3 regions of the Dermacoccus sp. Tok2021 genome follow, and region 3 is predicted to be linked to each of the others. Evidence: predicted binding sites of a transcription regulator. Region 3 holds the regulator's gene; each other region holds the start of a gene.
The links. Region 3 encodes HrcA, which represses chaperone genes, less so after heat shock. Its sites were predicted from a motif close to TTNGCACTCGNNNNNNNCGAGTGCNAA; they were not measured.

Region 1 (6,984 bases), on a different contig from region 3:
GCCGTGATCGGCAGTGTCGTCGTGACGTTCGAGGCCGTCGGTACCTCGACGCCGCTCACCTTCGAGCGTGCGCTCGAGGCGTCGGTGGCGTACACGAGCGCCGCCTCTGCGTCACCGGCGACGACCTTGGCGAGCGTTGCCTTGACGTCCTTCTCGTAGCTGACGATGTGTGGCGCGACCTTCGCCTTGGTGAGGGCCTTGTGGGCAGCGCGCCCGCACGGCACCTCCTTGGCGCACAGAACGGTGTCGACCTTCGCGAGGTCGGCGAGACCCGTGACGTGCGCTGGGTTCCCGCGGGGCGTGACGATCTCGAGGCGGTTCGTGGCGAACGGCGTCCACGCCTTGCCCTCGGCCAGATCCTTCGGCAGCTTCTTCGGTGCCTCGGTGTCGGCGAGAGCCACCACGTCGGCCGGGGCGTCGTGGGAGAGCTGGGTGACGATCGTCGAACTGGCCGCGAAGCTCACCTCGACGTGGGTGCCGGGGTGGGCCTTCTCGTAGGCGCGCGCCAACGTCGTGAACGACTCCGTGAGCGACGCGGCGGCAAGCACCGTGACGGTCTTGTCGTCGCCCTCCGACGCACGGCAGCCGCCGGCACCCATGGCGAGCGCTGCTGCAACCGGCACACTCATGAGGCGCCATGCCCGTGCCGTCACGCCTCGTCGTCGACCATCAACGAGCGGGCCGTCAGAAGATCCACGGGCGTGAGTTCGGGACGCTTCGGGAGGCGACCGTCACCGGAACTCGTGCCCTTGATACGACGTTCCACCCACGGCGCGAGGTACTGACGCGCCCACTCGGCGTCCTCGGCGACGCGCTGGCGCACCGGCTTCGGAGCCTGCGCCGGCAGGTGGGCGAGCCACTCGCCGGTCGTCGGAAGCCCGAGCGTCCATGCCGCCTGCTGCGCGACGCGCTTGTGGCCTTCGGCGGAAAGGTGCAGACGGTCGACGGACCACATGCGCGGATCGCGCAGGGGGGTCATCGACCACAGATCGAGCACGTAGCAGTCGTGCCGCTGCGCGATACCCCACAGGTTCGCAAGGTGCCACGTGATGCGCGGGCGCAGGCGCGTCATGATCTTCGACGCGGCGGGGTTGACGAGCGTCGCCAGCAGGACGTCGGAGCCGGCCTCCTTGAGGCGGACGACGGCGTCCTCGATGCCGGCCGCGAGATCGTCGAGGTTGACCGACGGGCGCATGATGTCGTTGCCGCCACCCACCATGCTCACGAGGTCGGGCTTCATCGCGAGGGCCGCGTCGAGCTGGGGGCCGATGACGTCCGCGAGTAGTCTGCCGCGCACCGCGAGATTGGCGTACTCGAGCTTCGCGCCCCGCTCCTCCTGCTGCATCGCGATGTCGACGGCGAGGCGATCAGCCCACCCGAGGTAGGCGTCGTCCTCGCGGGGGTCGTGGTCGCTCATGCCCTCGGTGAAGGAGTCACCGATGGCGACGTACCGGTGCCAGAGCAGACCGTGGTGCGTCTGTTCGGATGCCTGAGCCCCGGGCGCGGGGAGGTCGTTCGTCATGCAATACGCCAATCGATCGTGTGGGTTCCGAGCTGCTCCAACAGCTCGTTCGTGCGGCTGAAGGGCTTGCTGCCGAAGAAGCCGCTGCGCGCGGAAAGCGGTGAGGGATGCGCGGATTCGACGGTCGGGGTGTCGCCGAGGTGCGGGGCGAGTGAGCGGGCGTCGCGACCCCAGAGAATGGCGACGAGGGGCTGCTTGCGCTCGACGAGCGCCGTGATGGCCTGCGCCGTGACGTTCTCCCAGCCGTGACCGCGGTGGCTTGCGGGCTTGCCGGGCTGAACGGTGAGGCAGCGGTTGAGCAGGAGCACGCCCTGGTCGGTCCACGCGCTCAGGTCACCGTGTTCCGGCGGCTCGATGCCGAGGTCGTCCTTGAGTTCCGCGTAGATGTTCTGCAGGCTGCGCGGGATCGGGCGGACGTGCGCATCGACGGCGAAGCTGAGCCCGATCGGGTGCCCCGGCGTCGGGTACGGGTCCTGGCCGACGATGAGGACGCGCACGTCCTCGAACGGCTGGGTGAACGCTCGCAGGACGTTCTCGCCCGCCGGCAGGTACCCGCGCCCGGCGGCCACTTCGTCGCGCAGGAACTGCCCGGCAGTGGCGATGTGGTCGGCGACCGGCGCGAGGGGTTCCACCCAGCTGGGATGTACGAGTTCGTCATACGGCTGCGGCATGCCGCCAAATCTATCGCGAGTCGATTCACCGCGCGGCGTGCTCCGAACGGGCCGGAGGCTCGAGCGTCTTGCACGTGGATGGTCGGTTTGGGTGAAGATGCGCGCGACGTCGGCGTCATCTTCAGCCAAACCCGCCATCCACGCGCCTTTGTCCTGGCCCTCGTGTTCGGGCGGGCAGGAGGCGACGATCTACCCTGGTCGCATGCCCGTCATCGAGACCCCTGCAGGTGCCCGCGTCCCCGGTGACGACGAGGCGCCCGGGCTGAGTGAACGAGACCGCGCCATGCTCGCCTTCGAGCGCGAGTGGTGGAAGCTGCCCGGCGCCAAGGAAGCCGCCATCAAGGAGCGCTTCGGCATGAGCGCGACGCAGTACTACCAGCAACTCAACGCCCTCGCCGACACGGCCGAGGCGCTCGCGGCCGACCCTCTGCTCGTCAAGCGCATCCAGCGCCGTCGCGCCTCACGCCGTCGCACGAGCTGAGCGCCCACCCCGACGTGCGTCTGCCGCTGTGAGCGAACACGGCGGTCGCAGCCCCGTCGCCGTTTGCACTCGCAGGGGGCGAGTGCTAATCATGGCCTTAGCACTCTGAACATGAGAGTGACAAAGACCTGACTGCATGAGTGAGGGTTCGGGGCTCGCGCGACATGACCGCGCGAACGATCGGGCTCGTCCGTCGCGGGCGCTGGTGCGGTCACTACGTACGTCACGTGGAGGAGCCACGCACATGGCCAAGACCATTGCTTTCGACGAGGAGGCCCGTCGCGGCCTCGAGCGCGGCATGAACACCCTTGCCGACGCGGTGAAGGTGACGCTCGGCCCCAAGGGCCGCAACGTCGTCCTCGAGAAGAAGTGGGGCGCACCCACGATCACCAACGACGGTGTCTCCATCGCCAAGGAGATCGAGCTCGACGACCCGTACGAGAAGATCGGCGCGGAGCTCGTCAAGGAGGTCGCCAAGAAGACCGACGACGTCGCCGGTGACGGCACGACGACGGCCACCGTCCTCGCGCAGGCCATGGTGAAGGAGGGCCTGCGCAACGTTGCGGCCGGCGCCAACCCGATGGCGCTCAAGCGCGGCATCCAGCAGGCCGTCGACGCCGTGAGCAAGCAGCTGCTCGACCACGCCAAGGAGATCGAGACGAAGGAGCAGATCGCTGCTACCGCGTCCATCTCCGCCGCTGACCCGCAGATCGGTGAGCTCATCGCCGAGGCCATGGACAAGGTCGGCAAGGAAGGCGTCATCACCGTCGAGGAGTCGAACACGTTCGGCCTCGACCTCGAGCTCACCGAGGGTATGCGCTTCGACAAGGGCTACATCTCGGGTTACTTCGTCACCGACACCGAGCGTATGGAGGCCGTCCTCGACGACCCGTACATCCTCGTCGTCAACTCGAAGATCTCGAACATCAAGGACCTGCTGCCGGTTCTCGAGAAGGTCATGCAGTCGGGCAAGCCCCTCATGATCATCGCCGAGGACGTCGAGGGCGAGGCCCTGTCGACGCTCGTGGTCAACAAGATCCGCGGCACGTTCAAGGCCGTTGCCGTCAAGGCTCCGGGCTTCGGTGACCGCCGCAAGGCCATGCTCGGCGACATCGCCATCCTCACGGGCGGCCAGGTCATCTCCGAGGAGGTCGGCCTCAAGCTCGAGACCACCGAGCTCGACATGCTCGGCCGCGCCCGCAAGGTCGTCGTCACGAAGGACGAGACGACGATCGTCGAGGGCGCCGGCGACGACGAGCAGATCAAGGGCCGTGTTGCTCAGATCCGCGCCGAGATCGAGAACTCCGACTCCGACTACGACCGCGAGAAGCTCCAGGAGCGCCTCGCGAAGCTGGCCGGTGGCGTCGCCGTCATCAAGGCCGGTGCCGCGACGGAGGTTGAGCTCAAGGAGCGTAAGCACCGCATCGAGGACGCCGTTCGCAACGCGAAGGCCGCCGTCGAGGAGGGCATCGTCGCCGGTGGTGGCGTCGCGCTCATCCAGGCCACGAAGGACGCCGAGTCGGCCTTCGCCGGTCTCGAGGGTGACGAGGCCACGGGTGCGAACATCGTGCGCGTCGCCGCTGAGGCTCCGCTCAAGCAGATCTCGCTCAACGCGGGTCTCGAGCCGGGCGTCATCGTCGAGAAGGTGCGCGGTCTGACGCCGGGCCACGGTCTCAACGCCGCCACGGGCGAGTACGTCGACATGATCTCCTCGGGCATCATCGACCCCGCCAAGGTGACGCGTTCGGCTCTGGAGAACGCTGCGTCCATCGCGGCGCTGTTCCTCACGACCGAGGCCGTCATCGCCGACAAGCCCGAGAAGAACGCCGGCGGCGACGCTGCGGGTGCGGGTATGGACGGCATGGGTGGCATGGGCTTCTGACGAAGCGCGCATGCGTAGGTTGAGGGTCGTCCGAGCGAATGCGAGGGCGGCCCTCGGCCGTAGCGGAGTGCGAGGAAGAAGCCCAGATAGACATGGGCTTCTGACCCTGGGAGGCGAAGCTTGGGGCTCGGCGAGCGAAGCGAGCTCAGCCCCGGCAGGTGTCAGAAGCCCGAGAAGGAATGGCTTCTGACACCTGCCGGGCTCATCTCTGACGAAGCGGGCGATCACCTTCGGGTGGTCGCCCGCTTCGCTGTGCGCGTCGACCGGCGTGGTGGCGGCACAGTGACGCGTGCCTCACAGCCTATGTGCGACGTCGTCGCACCAGGGCGTTAGGGTAGGCCTGCGCCTCGGCGCTGGGGATTCTGGATCACAAGGAGTACGCACATGGTTCGCACGGCGAACAGGACGACCATCGCTGCGGCTGCGGCCGCGCTCGGAGTGGCTCTGGCGGGGTGCTCGGCGCCCGGGGGCTCCGACGGTGACAAGGCGTCGTCGTCGACGAACCAGATCACGCTGGCAGATGCCGAGCCGGTCGGTCAGTACTACCCGGTAGCCGGTTACGGCGCGACGGGCGTTTCACCTGTGTTCGAGGGTCTCCTGCGTCCGTCGGCGCCGAACGACAAGGAACTTCCCGACCTCGCGCCCGCGCTGGCCGAGTCGAAGCCGAAGGTGAGCGACGGCGGCAAGACGTGGACGGTGCGCCTCAAGAAGGGCGTGACGTTCCACGACGGCAGCGCCTTCGACTCCAAGGACGTTGCGGCCACCTACCGCGCGGTGCTCGACCCGAAGTCCGCGTCGCCGATCGCCGACGACTACCGCCTCATCGACAAGGTGGAGACGCCGGACGCCTCCACGGTCGTCTTCCGCCTCAAGGCGCCGAACGGCGGCTTCGCCTCGCGCCTGCTCCTCGGCATCGCGCCGAGCGAGAAGGTCACCTCGGGTGACGCGGCGAACTCCGAGCTCAACACCAAGCCCGTCGGCACGGGCCCGTTCAAGCTCCAGAAGCTCGCGCCGAACGAGGCCACGTTCGTGGCCAACGACAAGTACCGCAGCGGCAAGCCCGAGGTGGACAAGGTCGTCATCCGTCACGTCGAGGACGACAACGCCCGCATGCAGCAGGTCGTCTCCGGGCAGGTCGACGGCTCCGCGCTGCCGCCGCGCCTGGCCAAGAGCGTCGAGGGGCGTGACGGCCTCAAGGTCACCGGTGTGCGCTCCGCCGACTGGCGTGGGGTTTCGCTGCCGGTGTCCGTGCCGATCACCTCCCAGCCCGAGACGCGCCGTGCGCTCAACATCGGGGTGGACCGCGAGGCGCTCGTCGAGAAGGTGCTCGCCGGGCGCGGCACCCCGGAGGTCAGCCCCATCACGAAGGTCTTCCCCCAGCACGCCGACGTCGACTTCACGAAGGCCAAGGGTGCAGCCCGCAAGGCCGAGGCCGAGAAACTCCTCGACGAGGCGGGGTGGAAGAAGGGCGCCGACGGTGTCCGCACGAAGGACGGCAAGCGCGCCGAGCTGACGCTCGCCTACCCCGCGTCCGACACCCTGCGCCGCGAACTGGCCTCCGCCTTCGCCGACCAGTTGCGCGGCCTCGGCGTCAACGTGAAGCTGTGGGGCGGCAGCTGGGACGACATCGAACCCAAGATGCGCACGACGGCCGTCATGCTCGGTGGTGGCGACAACCCGTACACCGTCGACACCCAGGCCCACCGCGCGCTGCACTCGCGCGGTTCCGCGTCCGGGCCGTTCGACAACCCCGGCAACTACAAGAACGCGAAGGTCGACGCAGCTCTGGAGGCGGCACAGTCGACCTCCGACGAGACCGAAGCGACGAAGCAGTACCGCGCCGCGCAGGACGAGTACGTCAAGGACCCGGCGTACGTCGTGCTCGCCACGCTGCACCACACGTACGCCTCGCGCGACAAGGGTTTCTCCGGCCCGGCGCCGATCGTCGAGCCGCACTCTCACGGCACGACGTGGGGCCCGTGGTGGTCGCTGGGCGCGTGGAAGAAGAACTGATCGCGTGAAGGAACTTCGTCGTCGGTTCGGGGAACGGCGTCACGAGATCGGCGTGCTCACGGCACGCCGTGCCCTCGCGACGCTGTTCGTCGTGCCCGCGGTGACGCTGGCAACTTTCGCGCTCGCGGCGCTCTCGCCGCTCGACCCGCTCGTCACCTACCTCGGGGACGGCTTTGAGCACACGGGTCGCGCCGAGCGCGACGCGATCAGCGACTCGCTCGGGCTTGACGTGCCGTTCTGGCAGACGTGGTGGAACTGGATGGCGAACGCCTTCACCGGCGACTTCGGTGCGAGCCACAGCCTCAAACAGCCCGTGACGACGGTGTTCGCCGAGCGCTTGCCGTGGACGCTGGGCCTGTCGGTCGTCGCGCTCGTCATCGCGCTGCTCGTCGCGTTCGGCGTCGCCGCTGTCGCC
Region 2 (6,984 bases), on a different contig from region 3:
TGAGCTGCGTCGTCATGACGTCGCGCACCTTCGTGCCGGCCCACTCGGCGACGGGCGTGAAGCGCAGGTCGCGGTTGGTGATGATGCCGATGAGCTTGTTGTCGCCCTCGACGACCGGCAGACCGGAGACGCGGTACTCGCCGCAGATGGCGTCGAGCTCTTCGAGCGTGGCGTCGGGGCCGATCGTCACGGGGTTGGTGATACGGCCCGTCTGAGTGCGCTTGACGAGGTCGACCTGGTAGGCCTGATCCTCGATCGACAGGTTGCGGTGCAGCACGCCCATGCCGCCCTCGCGGGCCATGGCGATGGCCATGCGCGCTTCGGTGACGGTGTCCATCGCTGCAGAGACGAGAGGGATGTTGAGCTTGATCTCACGCGTCAACTGCGCGGTGGTGTCGACCTCCGAGGGGATGACATCGGTCTCCCCGGGAAGGAGAAGGACGTCGTCGTAGGTGAGGCCGAGCGTCGCGAATTTCGGGGGAATCTCAGTGCCGTTGTCAGAGCCGAAAGCCATTCACCGATTCTAGGTCACGCGCACGCGTGCCCAGCGCCGCGCGCTCAGCGTTGTGCGCCTTCTCACCTAGCGCGTCGGCGTGGCGGTTTCGTTCGGCACCGGCTCCGCCGTAGCGCTCGGCTCGAGAGGCGTTGAGGACGCCTCGATCGACGGCCTCGGCATGAGGTACCTGAACCGGTTGCGCGTCTCCTTCTCCGCCTTCGTCAGCGCACCGCCTCCGGAGGAGGCCTTGTGTGAGCCGCGTGTCGACCTCGGGGAAACGCTCGAGGTGGGGCGTGGGGTCGGCTTCGTCGTGGAGGGCGAGCCCGAGGAACTCGAGGAGCCCGACGTGCCTGTCGAACCCGAGGGACCGGTGCTCGGCGACGTCGTCGACGAACCTGGGGTGGACGGCGTGCTCGGCTTCGTGGTCGTCGGCGGCTGCGTGGACGACGGCGAGGGCGGCGTCGTCGGACGCGACGGACGCGTCGTGCTCGGCGCCTGCGTCGGTCGGGTGCCCGTGTTGGGCCGGTACGTCGGTACCGCCGGGCGCTGACGGTCGATTCGGGGCGCGGCGACGACCGAGCGGTCGAGACCGGTACGGCGCTCCTCGACCCGAGGCCAGGAGTCGCTCGCTGCCGTTTCCTTCGGAGCGGCGGACGTGCGGGGCCGCGCAGCGCCCTCGGCGTGGCCGTCCGTGCGATCCGGCAGCGCCTCGACACGCTTCTTCGCCGGCTTCTGCGGCGCTGCTGGTGCGTCGGTCGCCGTGGCGCGCGGCACCTCATCGGCCAGCACGGAGGGGTTGTGAGCCTTCGTCGAACTGAGCGTGAAGGAGTCGAGGGACGGTAGGCGTCCCCCACCGACAGCGGCGGCGACGCCGGACAAGGAGAGCACGAGACCCGCTGCAGCCGCCGTAGCGCCGGTTCGCACGCGGGCAGCCGGGGCCAGGCCCCACCATCCGCGGCCGAGAGCAGCGGCCACTCGGCCGTCGCCCGAGGCGCTGTACGTGCCGCCGCGAGGGCGCGGCGCGGCCGTGACAGGTCCGGGTTCGACGGACTCGGCCTCATTGGACACCGCGTAGGCGGCGCGAGCTGCCCGCGTGACGCGTCGGGGCTCGACCGTGAACGTGGCCTCGGCCTCGTCGTCGATGTCCTGCGCCCAGGCGGCGAGCATGTGAGCGACATCGTCCGACTCGTAGGTGCTGGCGTCGATGCTCGTGTCGGCGTTGGACTCGTCCGCGTCGAAAAGGCGTGCGCCGAGGACGTCGAGGAGTTCGTCGTCGCGGGCGATCTCGAAGAGGTTCGTGTCGCGGGATGCGTCGTTCACGTGGCTCACCTCAACTCCTGGCCGGAGGCGTCGTGCAGCTTGCGCAGCTTCGCGAGCGCGCGGTGCTGGGCGACGCGCACGGCGCCGGCCGTCATGCCGAGGCTGCGGGCGGTCTCCTCGGCGGAGAGGCCGACGGCGACGCGGAGCGTCAGGATTTCGCGGTGCTGTTCGGACAGGCCGCCCATGAGCATCGAGAGGCGCTTGGCGGTGTCGCCGCTGACGGCCATCTCCTCGGGGCCGGTCGACAGGTCGACGCCCTCGGGGATCTCGTCGGTGGGCACAGCCGCGCGGAAGGCGCCTCGCTGCACGTCGGCCACCTTGCGCGAGCAGATGGAGTAGACGAAGGCCTCGAAGGGGACGCCGCGCTCGACGTAGCGCGGAAGCGCCTGCAGGACAGCCACGCACACCTCCTGAGCGGCGTCGGCGGCGAGTTCACGCGAGGCGCTGAAAGCGCCGAGACGGGCTGACGCGTAGCGCAACGCCATCCGGTGAACGTCGTCGAGGAGTTGGTGTCGTGCTGCCGGATCGTTGTCCTGAGCGGCAGCCACGAGGTCGCGCATCGGCGCTTCCTCGGATGACATCGGGGTGGACGGTAGGTTCGTTACACGCGCTCGGGCATGGGACACCTGGGGCCAGGAGGCCCCTCCCATGTATCCACCTTCGAGCGCCATGGCCTACTCCCGTCACGGATGTGCGCGGTTCACGGTCAGCGGTTGCGGCCCCCACGGTAACCACACCACGGGGTGCACGGCGAGTTCGGTGCGAGAATGTGGCCATGAGCTCACCCGTAGACGTTCCGATTCGCGACGAAGCCATCAAGCTCGGTCAGCTGCTCAAGTTGGCCAACCTCGTGGAGGACGGCGCCGAGGCGCGCATCGTCATCATTGAGGGCCTCGTGACGGTCGACGGCGAGGTCGACACGCGCCGTAGCGCCCAGATTCCGGTCGGCGCCGTGGTGTGCCTTGAGGACGAGTGCGTGCGCGTCACCCGGCGCTGACAGCCGAACACAGGCGCCTCCGCATCGCCATGTAACCAGGGCCACTCGCAAAGCCGCAACCCCTCGCTCAACGCACCCACGCTGGAAGCAGACCGCGCAGAAAGACGCCCCTCCCGCGAGCTTGCTCGTGGGAGGGGCGTCTTTCAAGCCCCGAAGCGCTCGGAAGACGGCGCGAGGGAGATCAGTGCGTGTGGCCGTGACCTGCCGCGGGTGCCTCTTCGTCTTCCTTCTTCTCGACGACGAGGGTGTCGGTCGTGAGAACCATGGAGGCGATGGAGGCGGCGTTGGTCAGTGCGGAGCGCGTGACCTTGACCGGGTCGATGATGCCGGCTTCGACGAGGTCGATGTAGTCGCCGGTGGCGGCGTCGAGGCCCTGGCCGACGGGCAGTTCGCGCACCTTGGAGACGGCGACGTAGCCCTCGAGGCCGGCGTTCTCGGCGATCCAGCGCAGCGGCTCGGCGATGGCCTTGCCGACGAGCGTGGCGCCGGTGGCCTCGTCACCTTCGAGCTGGAGGGAGTCGAGCGCGGAGGCGGCGTGGATGACGGCGGAGCCACCACCGGCGACGATGCCTTCCTCGATGGCCGCGCGCGTGGCCGCGATGGCGTCCTCGATGCGGTGCTTCTTCTCCTTCATCTCGACCTCGGTGTGGGCACCGACGCCGATGACGCAGACGCCGCCGGCGAGCTTCGCAAGACGCTCCTGGAGCTTCTCGCGGTCCCAGTCGGAGTCCGTGCGCTCGATCTCGGCCTTGAGCTCCTTGACGCGGCCCTCGACTGCGTCGCCCTGGCCGGCGCCGTCGATGATCGTCGTGGAGTCCTTCGTCACCTGGATGCGGCGGGCCTGGCCGAGGACGTCGAGGTCGGCGGCCTCGAGCTTGAGGCCGACCTCCTCGGCGATGACCTGGCCGCCGGTGAGGATGGCGATGTCCTGCAGCATGGCCTTGCGGCGGTCACCGAAGCCGGGGGCCTTGACGGCGACGACGTTGAACGTGCCGCGGATCTTGTTGACGACGAGCGTCGAGAGGGCTTCGCCCTCGATGTCCTCGGCGATGATGAGCAGCGGCTTGCCGGACTGGACGACCTTCTCGAGGACGGGCAGGAGGTCCTGCACGTTCGAGATCTTGCCCTGGTTGATGAGGATGTAGGCGTCCTCGAGGACGGCCTCCATGCGCTCGGGGTCGGTGACGAAGTACGGCGAGAGGTAGCCCTTGTCGAACTGCATGCCCTCGGTGTACTCGAGCTTCGTCTCGGCGGTGGAGGACTCCTCGACCGTGATGACGCCGTCCTTGCCGACCTTGTCGAACGCCTCACCGATGAGGCCACCGATGGTGGCGTCCTGGGCGGAGAGCGAAGCGACCTTGGCGTAGTCGTCCTTGCCGTCGACCGGGCGTGCGTTGGCGAGCAGCTGGTCGTTGATGGCGGTGACGGCCTTGTCGATACCGCGCTTCAGGCCGGCCGGGGCCGCGCCGGCGGCAACGTTGCGCAGGCCTTCCTTGACGAGGGCCTGGGCGAGAACCGTGGCGGTCGTCGTGCCGTCACCGGCGACGTCGTTCGTCTTGGTGGCGACCTCCTTGGCGAGCTGTGCGCCGAGGTTCTCGTACGGGTCTTCGAGCTCGACCTCACGGGCGATGGTGACACCGTCGTTCGTGATGGTGGGGGCGCCCCAGGACTTGTCGATGACGACGTTGCGGCCCTTCGGGCCGAGGGTCACCTTGACGGCGTTGGCGAGCGCGTCGACACCGCGCTCGAGCGACTTACGCGCGTCGTCGTTGAATTCGAGGGTCTTGGCCATGATTCAACCTCTCTGGTTGATGCCGCGCGAGGCGGCGTGGAACGGGAGCCTGCTGCGTGAGTTCACGTGCGGCTGGAGGGAACGCAATGCCCCGGCGGGCCGACGTGGGCCACGGCCGGGGCATGCGCGCACGGAGTGCAATCGTCAGGCGACGACGGCGAGCACGTCGCGGGCGGAGAGGATGAGGAACTCCTCGCCACCGAACTTGACCTCGGTGCCGCCGTACTTCGAGTAGATGACCTTGTCGCCCACGGCGACGTCGACCGGAACGCGGTTGCCGTTGTCGTCCACGCGACCCGGGCCCACGGCGATGACCTCGCCCTCCTGGGGCTTCTCCTTGGCGGTGTCCGGGATGACGAGGCCGGACGCGGTGGTCTGCTCGGCCTCGACGGACTTGACGACGATGCGGTCTTCCAGCGGCTTGATGTTCACCGACACGGTGGCACCTTCCTTGTTGCGACGGTCCGCTCGCGCGGACGTGACGGATGCTTGTCCACCCCTGCCCACGCCACGTGGCGTGGCATGACAGCGCGCAGTGCCGCCTCGCCGTCGCGGGGGTCGAGGTGACGTGCTCGCTGGCACTTACCCAGGGGTGAGTGCTAACTCCGAATTTATTGCTCGGTTAGCACTCGGTCAAGCCGAGTGCCAGGTGGAGGGTCGGCGTTCGCTCAGGGCGCACAGGCGGGGCGGCTCTTGGTTGGAAGTTCGCCTGAAAGAATGAGCCCATGGATGCCGCCGCCGCGCACGCTCTCATGTCCGACGAGGGTCGTGAACTGCTCGCATCGCTGCCGCCCTACGACGAGAAGAACGCCGTCGCGCTCACCTCCCGATTGCGGGATCGGGGCTACTCCCCCGAACTCGTCGCCGCCGCGCTGACGCAGAGCCGATTGCGGGCGAAGGCCGTCACGAAGTTCGGCGCGAATGCCGAGCTGATGTTCTTCACCCCGGACGCCCTCGAGCAGGCCACTCGCTCGGCCGTGGCGGCTCTGCACGCCGAGCGTCTGCGGTCGTCCGGCGCCTCACGCGTGGTCGACGGCGGGTGTGGCATCGGCGCGGACGCCGTCGGTTTTGCTCGTGCCGGCCTCGACGTCATTGCCGTGGAAGCCGACCCGACGACGGCCGAACTCGCTCGCCACAACCTGGCGCCCTACCCCGCCTCACGCGTGGAGACGGGGTTGCTCGAAGACCTCGCACCCGAACTCCGCCGGGAAGCCCCGGACGCCGCGTGGTGGTTCGACCCTGCCCGGCGCATCCCGGGCGTTGCCGACATCCACGGCCGAACCAAGCGAACCTTCTCCCTGGCCGCGCTCTCGCCCGACTGGGAACTCGTCCAGCAACTCGCCGCTGATGCCCCGGCTGCCGGCGCCAAACTCTCCCCCGGCCTCGCGCACGGCGACATCCCGCCCGACTGCGAGGCGGAGTTCGTCTCGTACGCCGGCGACCTCGTCGAAGCGACGCTTTGGTGGGGCCAGGCCGTTCGCGACGAAGGCACGACGGCGACGATCGTGCGGCCGACCGACAAGCGCGCCGACGGTTCCGCCAACGCAGACAGCAGCGGCGACAGCGTCGAGCTTCGCCACGTCACGAGGCCCGACGCTGCCGACGCCTCGGGGGCCCTCGCGCGTCGCGCCGACCTCGGCGCCTTCTTCTACGAGGCCGACAAAGCGTTAACGCGTAGCGGTCTCGTCGGCGCGTTGCTCAACGCCGTCGACGGGCGCGAGTTCACGGCCGGGTACGGGTACGTCACCGCCGACGCGCTCACCGACATCGGTCTTCTCGGGCGCGCATACCGGGTGCTCGACGCCGTTCCGCTGCACGTCAAAACACTCCGCTCCTACCTGCGCACGCACGACGTCGGACGCCTCACGATCAAGAAGCGCGACGTCGACCTCGACGCCGACGCCCTGCGTCGCCAACTGAAGCTCAAGGGCTCCCGGGCCATGACAGTCGTGCTCGTCAACCTCGACGGCGCGCGTGCTGCCCTCGTCGTGGAGCCTGCCTGACCTGACCTGCCACAGGTCGCACCTGGACGACCGCCGCTGCCCCCGAACTGAACCCGCCCCCTGACTCAAGGCGCTGGAGCTTCAAACAGCGCGCAAAGTCACGAACAGGCCGAGTCGCCCACCTTGTTGTCACCGACGGCAACCGGCAGCGTGCCGCCCGCCTTGGCCTTGCCCGCAAGGATGTCCGCGAGCGCCGCGAACGTCGACGGCGTGTCGCCGTACGTCGCGAGACCGACGGCTCCGGCCGGTCGCGAGGCGAGGACGTACGGGGTGTCGAGCGCGACCTGAACGCCGGCCTTCGTCGAGGAACCGGCACCCGAACCACCAGCGGAATCGGCTTCCGAGCCGCCGTCGGCCGACGCCTTACCTGCGTTGT
Region 3 (6,984 bases):
ACCATCTTCGTCGGTGGAGGAACGCCGACGATGCTCGCAGCGACCGACCTCGTGCGGATGCTCGACGCGGCGCGCGAGCGGTTCGGCCTCGTCGACGACGCCGAGGTGACGACCGAGGCCAACCCGGACTCGGTCGACGAAACGTACCTGCGCGTGCTCGCCGAGGGCGGCTTCACGCGCGTCTCCGTCGGGATGCAGTCGTCGGTGCCGCACGTCCTCGCGACGCTGGAGCGCACCCACGATCCGGCCAACGTCGAGCGCGCCGTCCGCGCCGCCAAGGCTGCCGGCCTGCAGGTGAGTCTCGACCTCATCTACGGCGCGCCGGGGGAGTCGCTCGACGACTGGCGGGCCTCGTTGGAGGCGGCGATCGCGCTCGATCCCGACCACATCAGCGCCTACGCGCTCGTCGTCGAGGAGGGCACGAAGATGGGCGCCCAGGTGCGCCGCGGCGAACTGCCGCTGCCCGATGACGACGACGAAGCGGACAAGTACGAACTGGCCGACGAACTCCTCGAGGCCGCGGGATACCGCTGGTACGAGGTGTCGAACTGGGCGAAGGAACCGCGCTTCCAGTGTCGTCACAACCTGGCCTACTGGCGTGACGAACCGTGGTGGGGCGCGGGCCCCGGAGCCCACAGCCACGTCGGCGGGGTGCGCTGGTGGAACGTCAAACACCCGCGCGCCTACGCTCAGCGGGTCGGTGAAGGAACCTCACCTGCGCTCGCGCGCGAGATCCTGGACGAGCGTCAGCGGTACGAGGAGAAGGTGCTCCTGCGCGTGCGTCTCGCCGAGGGGTTGCCGCTCGACCTGCTCGACGACGCAGGGCGCCGCGCGGTGGCGGGACTCGTCGCGGACGGTCTGCTCGAGGGAACGTCTGCCGTCCGTGACCGTCGGGCCGTGCTCACATTGCGCGGGCGGCTGCTCACCGACACCGTCGTCCGGCGCCTGCTCGACTACTGACCGCCGAACGCGAAGGGCCGGAACGCCACCCCAGAGATGTGACGTTCCGGCCCTTCGCGTGGCCGGGGCGAGTCAGCTGAGCACGCGCAGCTGGAACGGGTAGCGGTAGGGGCGGCCGCTGCTCGCGTTGAGCGCGCCACGGATGTGGCACCACAGGGCAACCACCGTGATGACGAACCACAGCGGGATCGCGACGACGATGCCGATGAACGTGATGGCGAACAGCCAGCCGACCCAGTAGAGCAACCACCAGGAGAGGTTGAAGTTGAACGCCCCGGCGGCGGCTTCACGCACGGCGGGTGACTTGTCCTTGTAGATGAACCACACGATGAGCGGGCCGAGCAGGCTGAGCGAACCGGCCGACACGACGGCCGCGACGAGTGCAGAAAGGTGGGCGACGACAGCGGCGCCCGTCTCGTCGGAGCTCAACTGGCGGGGCGTGACGCCCGCCTCGGTGGGCCGACCGTTGGGGTAGGCGTCGCCGTTGTGGCTCCACTGGGGGTCGGGGGTGGGGTAGGGCTGCTGGCTCATGGTGTCCTCACGACCTCGGCTGCGTAGGTGAACATCGTTCCAACCTCAAAGATGCCCTCCTCATTCCGTCGGCACCATCCTGGGTGACCCTGGTTCGTCCCTGAGGCTGGGGCTTAGGGCGTCACTGCTGCTCGGGGTCGGTGACGAAGTCGATGAGTTCCTCGACACGTCCGAGCAGTTCCGGCTGCAGGTCGGCGTAGGTGCGCACTGTGCCGAGGATCTGCTTCCAGCCGCGCGCGACGTCGGCCTGGCTCTGGTGCGGCCACCCCAGCTCGGCGAGGATGCCGTGCTTCCACGACTGACCCTTGGGGATCGTCGGCCACTTCGACCACCCGAGGCGCTCGGGGCGCACCGACTGCCACACGTCGACGTAGGGGTGACCGACGATGAGCACGTGATCGCGGGCCTGCGGAAGAGCCTGGGCCTCGGCGACGATGCGGGCCTCCTTCGTGCCGGGCACGAGGTGGTCGACGAGTATGCCGAGACGGCGCCCCTTCTCAGGGCGGAAGTCGCGGATGACGGCGGCGAGGTCGTCGACGCCCTCGAGGTACTCGACGACGACGCCCTCGATGCGCAGGTCGTCACCCCAGACCTTCTCGACAAGTTCGGCGTCGTGGCGACCCTCGACGAAGATGCGCGAACCGAGGGCCACGCGCGCCTTGGCGTTCGGGACGGCGACCGAACCCGACGCCGTGCGTCCGGCCTGCACCTTGCGCTCGGCGAGTGCGGCAGCGTCTGCGGGACGCGGGGGAGTGAGGATGACGGGTTCACCGTCGATGAGGAAGCCACCCCCGAGGGCGAAGCCGCGGGTCTTGCCGAAGCGATCCTCGAGGAAGACGACGTGGGTTCCACCCGACTTCTCGACGCGAACGACGGCACCCACGTAACCGCTCTGGGCGTCCTCGACGACGACATCCCGCTCGGCCGGAACCTCACGGGATCGGCCGCGCTTGGGCGCGCGCCAGTCACCGTAGAGGACGTCGGAGCCGTAGCGGTCGTTCATGGCAGTCAGGGTAGGCAAGCCCGACGCGGCACGGGCGGAGGCGCGCTGGACCGACGCAGAAGCGGCGACACCCACGGTCAGGACGAGCGGAGGAAGGTGAGCACCACCGCCACTCGACGGTGCTCGTCGCCGTCGGTGTGCAGATCGAGCTTGCTGAAGATGCGTTGCACGTGCTTCTCCACGGCGCCCTCCGTGACGACGAGGCGCTTCGCGATGCCTCGGTTCGTCAGTCCCTCGGCGATGTGTGAAAACACCTCGTGCTCCCGCGGCGTCAGGGTGTCGAGAACCGATTCCGCCGCGGGTCCTTGAGGGCCTCCCACACGCGCTTGATCGACCATCCGGTCTCCGCCGCCGTCGGGGCATCGGGGAGGGCACGGTCCAGAAGATGGCGCTGCATGGAGCGTTCGGCGTCCGTCATGACGTGAGCGACTCCGAGGCCGCCGAGGACGAGCGGAATGCCGACGAGCACGAACAGCATGCTCAGCCCGCCGGACATGAGGACGGCGAACGCGACGAAGCCCAGCAGGTGGATCCACCAGCCTGCGAACAGGTAGGCGCTGTCGCGCAGTGCCTGGCGTGGGGACCAGCGGAACTCGCGGTCCATCGCCGAGCCGGCGGCATTCGTGGGGACAGGGGCTGTGACGTCTGGAGTGCTCATCTCTTCGACGCTGTGGAGAGGCACGGGGGCACAACCATCCTGCCTGCAGGCTTCTTGACGGTGGGGAAAACCCGACATTCCGGCCCGCCGCGGACGCGACGCCCTGAGCGAACACGCCCGGAAAGATTTGGCACTCGATACCCGTGAGTGCCAACCTTGGGGAAGGTCAAAGGAGGTGTGAAGGCATGAGCAACGAGCGCCGTCTCGAAGTGTTGCGCGCGATCGTGCAGGACTATGTCTCCACGTCCGAGCCGGTCGGCTCCAAGGCCCTCCTCGAACGTCACCAGCTCGGTGTCTCGGCGGCCACGATCCGCAACGACATGGCGGCTCTCGAGGACGAGGGCCTCATCGCCGCGCCGCACACCTCCGCCGGGCGTGTTCCGACCGATGCCGGCTACCGCGTCTTCGTCGACCGCCTCTCTCAGGTGCGTCCGCTCACGCCGAGCCAGCGCCGCGCCATCCAGGCCTTCCTCGCGGAGAGCATCGACCTCGACGACATCGTCGAGCGCACCGCGCGTCTGCTCGCTTCGCTCACCCAGCAGGCCGCCGTCATGCAGTACCCGTCGCTGCGGCGCTCGCGGGTGCGTCACATCGAGTGCCTCGCGATGACGCCGACCCGCGCCATGCTCGTCGTCATCCTCGACTCGGGCCGCATTGAACAGCGCAACGTCGAGTTCGCCCACCCCGTGGCCGAGAGTGACGACTTCGTCGCACGGCTGCGCGAGCGACTCAACGCCGAGACCGACGGCCTTCTTCTCGCGGAGGCGGCCCGCGGCCTGTCGTTGCTGCGCGAAGCGTTCGAGCCCGAGCGGCGCGCTGACGTCGACGCCGTCGTCGAGACGATCACCGCCGTGTTCGGCGAGGAACGTGAGGAGCGTGTCGTGCTCGCCGGTACGGCCAACCTCGCGCGCGCCGGAACAGACGGGCTGCACGTGCAGCCGGTGCTCGACGCACTCGAGGAGCACGTCGTCATCCTGCGCCTCATGAGCAACCTCGCCGAGGATGCCGAAGCCCACGACCAGGTGACGGTCCGCATCGGCGCGGAGAATCCCCACGAGGGCCTGCACTCGACGTCGCTCGTCACCACCTCCTACGGCCCCGACGCCGTGGCGGCCCTCGGCGTGCTCGGACCCACCCGCATGGACTACCCCCAGACGATGGCGAACGTGCGGGCTGTGGCCCGCTACGTCTCACAGCTCATCGAGAGCTGACGCCCGCACACATCCCTTTCCACCCGCTGACGACAAGGACGTTCGTGAACGACTACTACGCCGAACTCGGCCTCTCCCGCGATGCCTCGAGCGAGGAGATCAAGCGCGCCTACCGCAAGATGGCGCGCAAGCTCCACCCGGACGTCAACCCGTCCGACGAGGCGGCGGATCAGTTCAAGCGCGTCGGTCAGGCCTACGCGGTGCTCGGCGACCCCGAGAAGAAGGCCTCCTACGACCAGGGAGTCGACCCGTACGCGCCCGGCGGCGGTGCGGGTGCCGGCTTCGGCGGCGCCGGTTTCAGCTTCAGCGACATCATGGACGCGTTCTTCACCGGCGGAGCAGCGGGCGCCTCGGGTGGCCCGCGCAGCCGCGTACAACACGGCCAGGACGCCCTGCTGCCGCTCGACATCGAGCTGTCCGACGCCGTCTTCGGCGGCGAGGTCGACCTGACGTTCGACACCGCCGTCGTCTGCACGACGTGCCACGGCGACGGTTCGCGCCCCGGCACCGGCAAGCACACGTGTGACGTGTGTGGTGGGGCAGGCCAGACCCAGCAGGTGCAGCGCAGCTTCCTCGGCCAGGTGCTCACCTCGCGTCCGTGCACGGCGTGCGACGGCTACGGCGACATCATCGACAGCCCCTGCTTCGAGTGCGACGGCAACGGCCGCAAGCGCGACACCCGCACCATCAGCATCAAGGTGCCCGCGGGCGTCGACACCGGCACGCGCATCCAGCTGCGCGGCGAGGGCGAGGTCGGCCACGGCGGCGGCCCCGCCGGCGACCTCTACGTCGAGGTGCGCGTCGCGAAGCACCCTATGTTCCAGCGTCAGGGTGACGACCTGCACTGCTCGCTCGAACTGCCGATGTCGGCCGCCGCACTCGGCGCGTCCCTTCCGCTCGAGACGCTCGACGGCCCGCGCGACATCGACATCCAGGCCGGTACCCAGCCGGGCGACGTCGTCACGCTCAAGGGCCTCGGCGTCACGCGCCTGCGTACTGAGAGCCGCGGCGACCTGCTCGTGCACGCCAACGTGCGCACGCCGAGCAAGCTGACGAGCGAGCAGGCCGACCTGCTGCGTCAGTTCGCGGCGTCGCGCGGCGAGGAAACGCCTGCTCCCAAGTTCCAGCCCGTCAACCAGGGCCTGCTCGGCAAGCTGCGTCAGGCCTGGAAGGGCTGACGTGACCGCACATCTGTACTTCGTCGCGCCGGGCACGCTGCGTGAGCAAATGCGGCCCGAGGAGCCGGTCGTGCTCGGCGGTGACGAGGGACGCCACGCGGTCACCGTGAAGCGCATGGCCGTGGGGGAGGAGATCCTCCTCGCCGACGGCGAAGGGCTCCTGGCCCACTGCGTCGTCGCGTCCACAGCCAAGTCGGAACTGACGGCGCTCGTGCAGACGGTGGAGCGCGAGGAGCGCCCGGCCGTCACGTTCACCCTCGTCCAGGCACTCGCCAAGGGCGACCGCGATCTCCAGGCGCTCGAAGCCGCCACCGAGCTCGGTGTCGACCGCGTCGTGCCCTGGAAGGCTGAGCGCTCGATCGTGCAGTGGAAGGGCGAGCGGGCCGCCAAGGCGCACCGTAAATGGGTGGCGCAGGCCGAGGCCGCCACGAAACAATCGCGTCAGGCCACGCCGCCCGTCGTTGACGAGCTCGCGGCGAAGCAGACCGTTGTCCGCCTCGTCGAGGAATCGGCCCTCACACTCGTCCTTCACGAGGACGCCGAGGTCGGACTGAGCGACGTGACGTTGCCCGACGCGGGCGATGTCGTGCTCGTCGTCGGCCCCGAGGGCGGCATCACGCCCGGCGAACTCGACGCGTTCGCCGCTGCGGGCGCCACGAGCGTCCGGATGGGACGCACGGTGCTGCGCTCGTCGTCGGCCGGCCCCGCGGCACTGGCCGCGCTCTTCGCGCGCTCGCGCTGGAGCTGACGCGCCCTAGACTGGAGGCACGATGACAGACGTTCCCGCCACCCAGGCCACCCCCGATTCGTCCAGCCAGACCCGTATCGTCGTCCCGCCGGACGTGTCGATGGTTCAGCTGCTCGGGCCCACCGACCAGCTCCTTCGCACGATCGAGCGCGCCTTCCCGCGCCTCTTCGTCTTCGCGCGGGGCAACGAGCTGACGATCGACGGCCCGGCCGAGGACGCGGCCATCGTCGAGACCCTCGTCGGTGAGTTGCTCACGATGATCGACGCGGGGCACGCGGTGAACCGCGACAACGTCGAGCGTTCCATCGCCATGCTGCGCAGCAAGAACGCGCAGCGCCCCGCCGACGTGCTCACGACGAACATCATCTCCAGCCGTGGCCGGACGATTCGTCCCAAGACGCTGGGCCAGAAGGAGTACGTCGACGCGATCGACAAGAACACGATCGTCTTCGGCATCGGCCCCGCCGGTACGGGCAAGACGTACCTCGCCATGGCAAAGGCCGTGGCGGCGCTGCAGAGCAAGCAGGTCAACCGCATCATCCTGACGCGCCCCGCCGTCGAGGCGGGCGAGCGACTCGGTTTCCTGCCGGGCACACTCAACGACAAGATCGACCCGTACCTGCGCCCCCTCTACGACGCGCTGCACGACATGATCGATCCCGACTCGATCCCCAAGCTCATGGCCGCCGGCACCA

Region 1: a site for HrcA is predicted at 2,737-2,763, ahead of groL (chaperonin GroEL). Genes of this name have one in related genera too.
Region 2: a site for HrcA is predicted at 5,228-5,254, ahead of groES (co-chaperone GroES). Genes of this name have one in related genera too.

Annotation. Positions count from the first base shown of each region.
Region 1 is NZ_JAGTHU010000001.1:65,398-72,381, reverse strand. It holds gene modA (molybdate ABC transporter substrate-binding protein) at 1-653, opposite strand, end outside; gene K9D12_RS00315 (SGNH/GDSL hydrolase family protein) at 650-1,522, opposite strand; gene K9D12_RS00310 (uracil-DNA glycosylase) at 1,519-2,193, opposite strand; gene K9D12_RS00305 (DUF3263 domain-containing protein) at 2,396-2,674, shown strand; gene groL (chaperonin GroEL) at 2,919-4,556, shown strand; gene K9D12_RS00295 (ABC transporter substrate-binding protein) at 4,941-6,569, shown strand; gene K9D12_RS00290 (ABC transporter permease) at 6,574-6,984, shown strand, end outside.
Region 2 is NZ_JAGTHU010000002.1:9,634-16,617, reverse strand. It holds gene guaB (IMP dehydrogenase) at 1-514, opposite strand, end outside; gene K9D12_RS02095 (hypothetical protein) at 581-1,816, opposite strand; gene shbA (RNA polymerase sigma factor ShbA) at 1,822-2,397, opposite strand; gene K9D12_RS02085 (RNA-binding S4 domain-containing protein) at 2,592-2,813, shown strand; gene groL (chaperonin GroEL) at 2,995-4,605, opposite strand; gene groES (co-chaperone GroES) at 4,750-5,043, opposite strand; gene K9D12_RS02070 (class I SAM-dependent methyltransferase) at 5,331-6,608, shown strand; gene K9D12_RS02065 (glycoside hydrolase family 3 protein) at 6,707-6,984, opposite strand, start outside.
Region 3 is NZ_JAGTHU010000006.1:105,112-112,095, reverse strand. It holds gene hemW (radical SAM family heme chaperone HemW) at 1-960, shown strand, start outside; gene K9D12_RS05530 (DUF4870 domain-containing protein) at 1,033-1,491, opposite strand; gene K9D12_RS05525 (DUF3097 domain-containing protein) at 1,613-2,494, opposite strand; gene K9D12_RS05520 (LuxR C-terminal-related transcriptional regulator) at 2,572-2,748, opposite strand; gene K9D12_RS05515 (sensor domain-containing protein) at 2,766-3,152, opposite strand; gene hrcA (heat-inducible transcriptional repressor HrcA) at 3,338-4,363, shown strand; gene dnaJ (molecular chaperone DnaJ) at 4,408-5,541, shown strand; gene K9D12_RS05500 (16S rRNA (uracil(1498)-N(3))-methyltransferase) at 5,543-6,289, shown strand; gene K9D12_RS05495 (PhoH family protein) at 6,312-6,984, shown strand, end outside.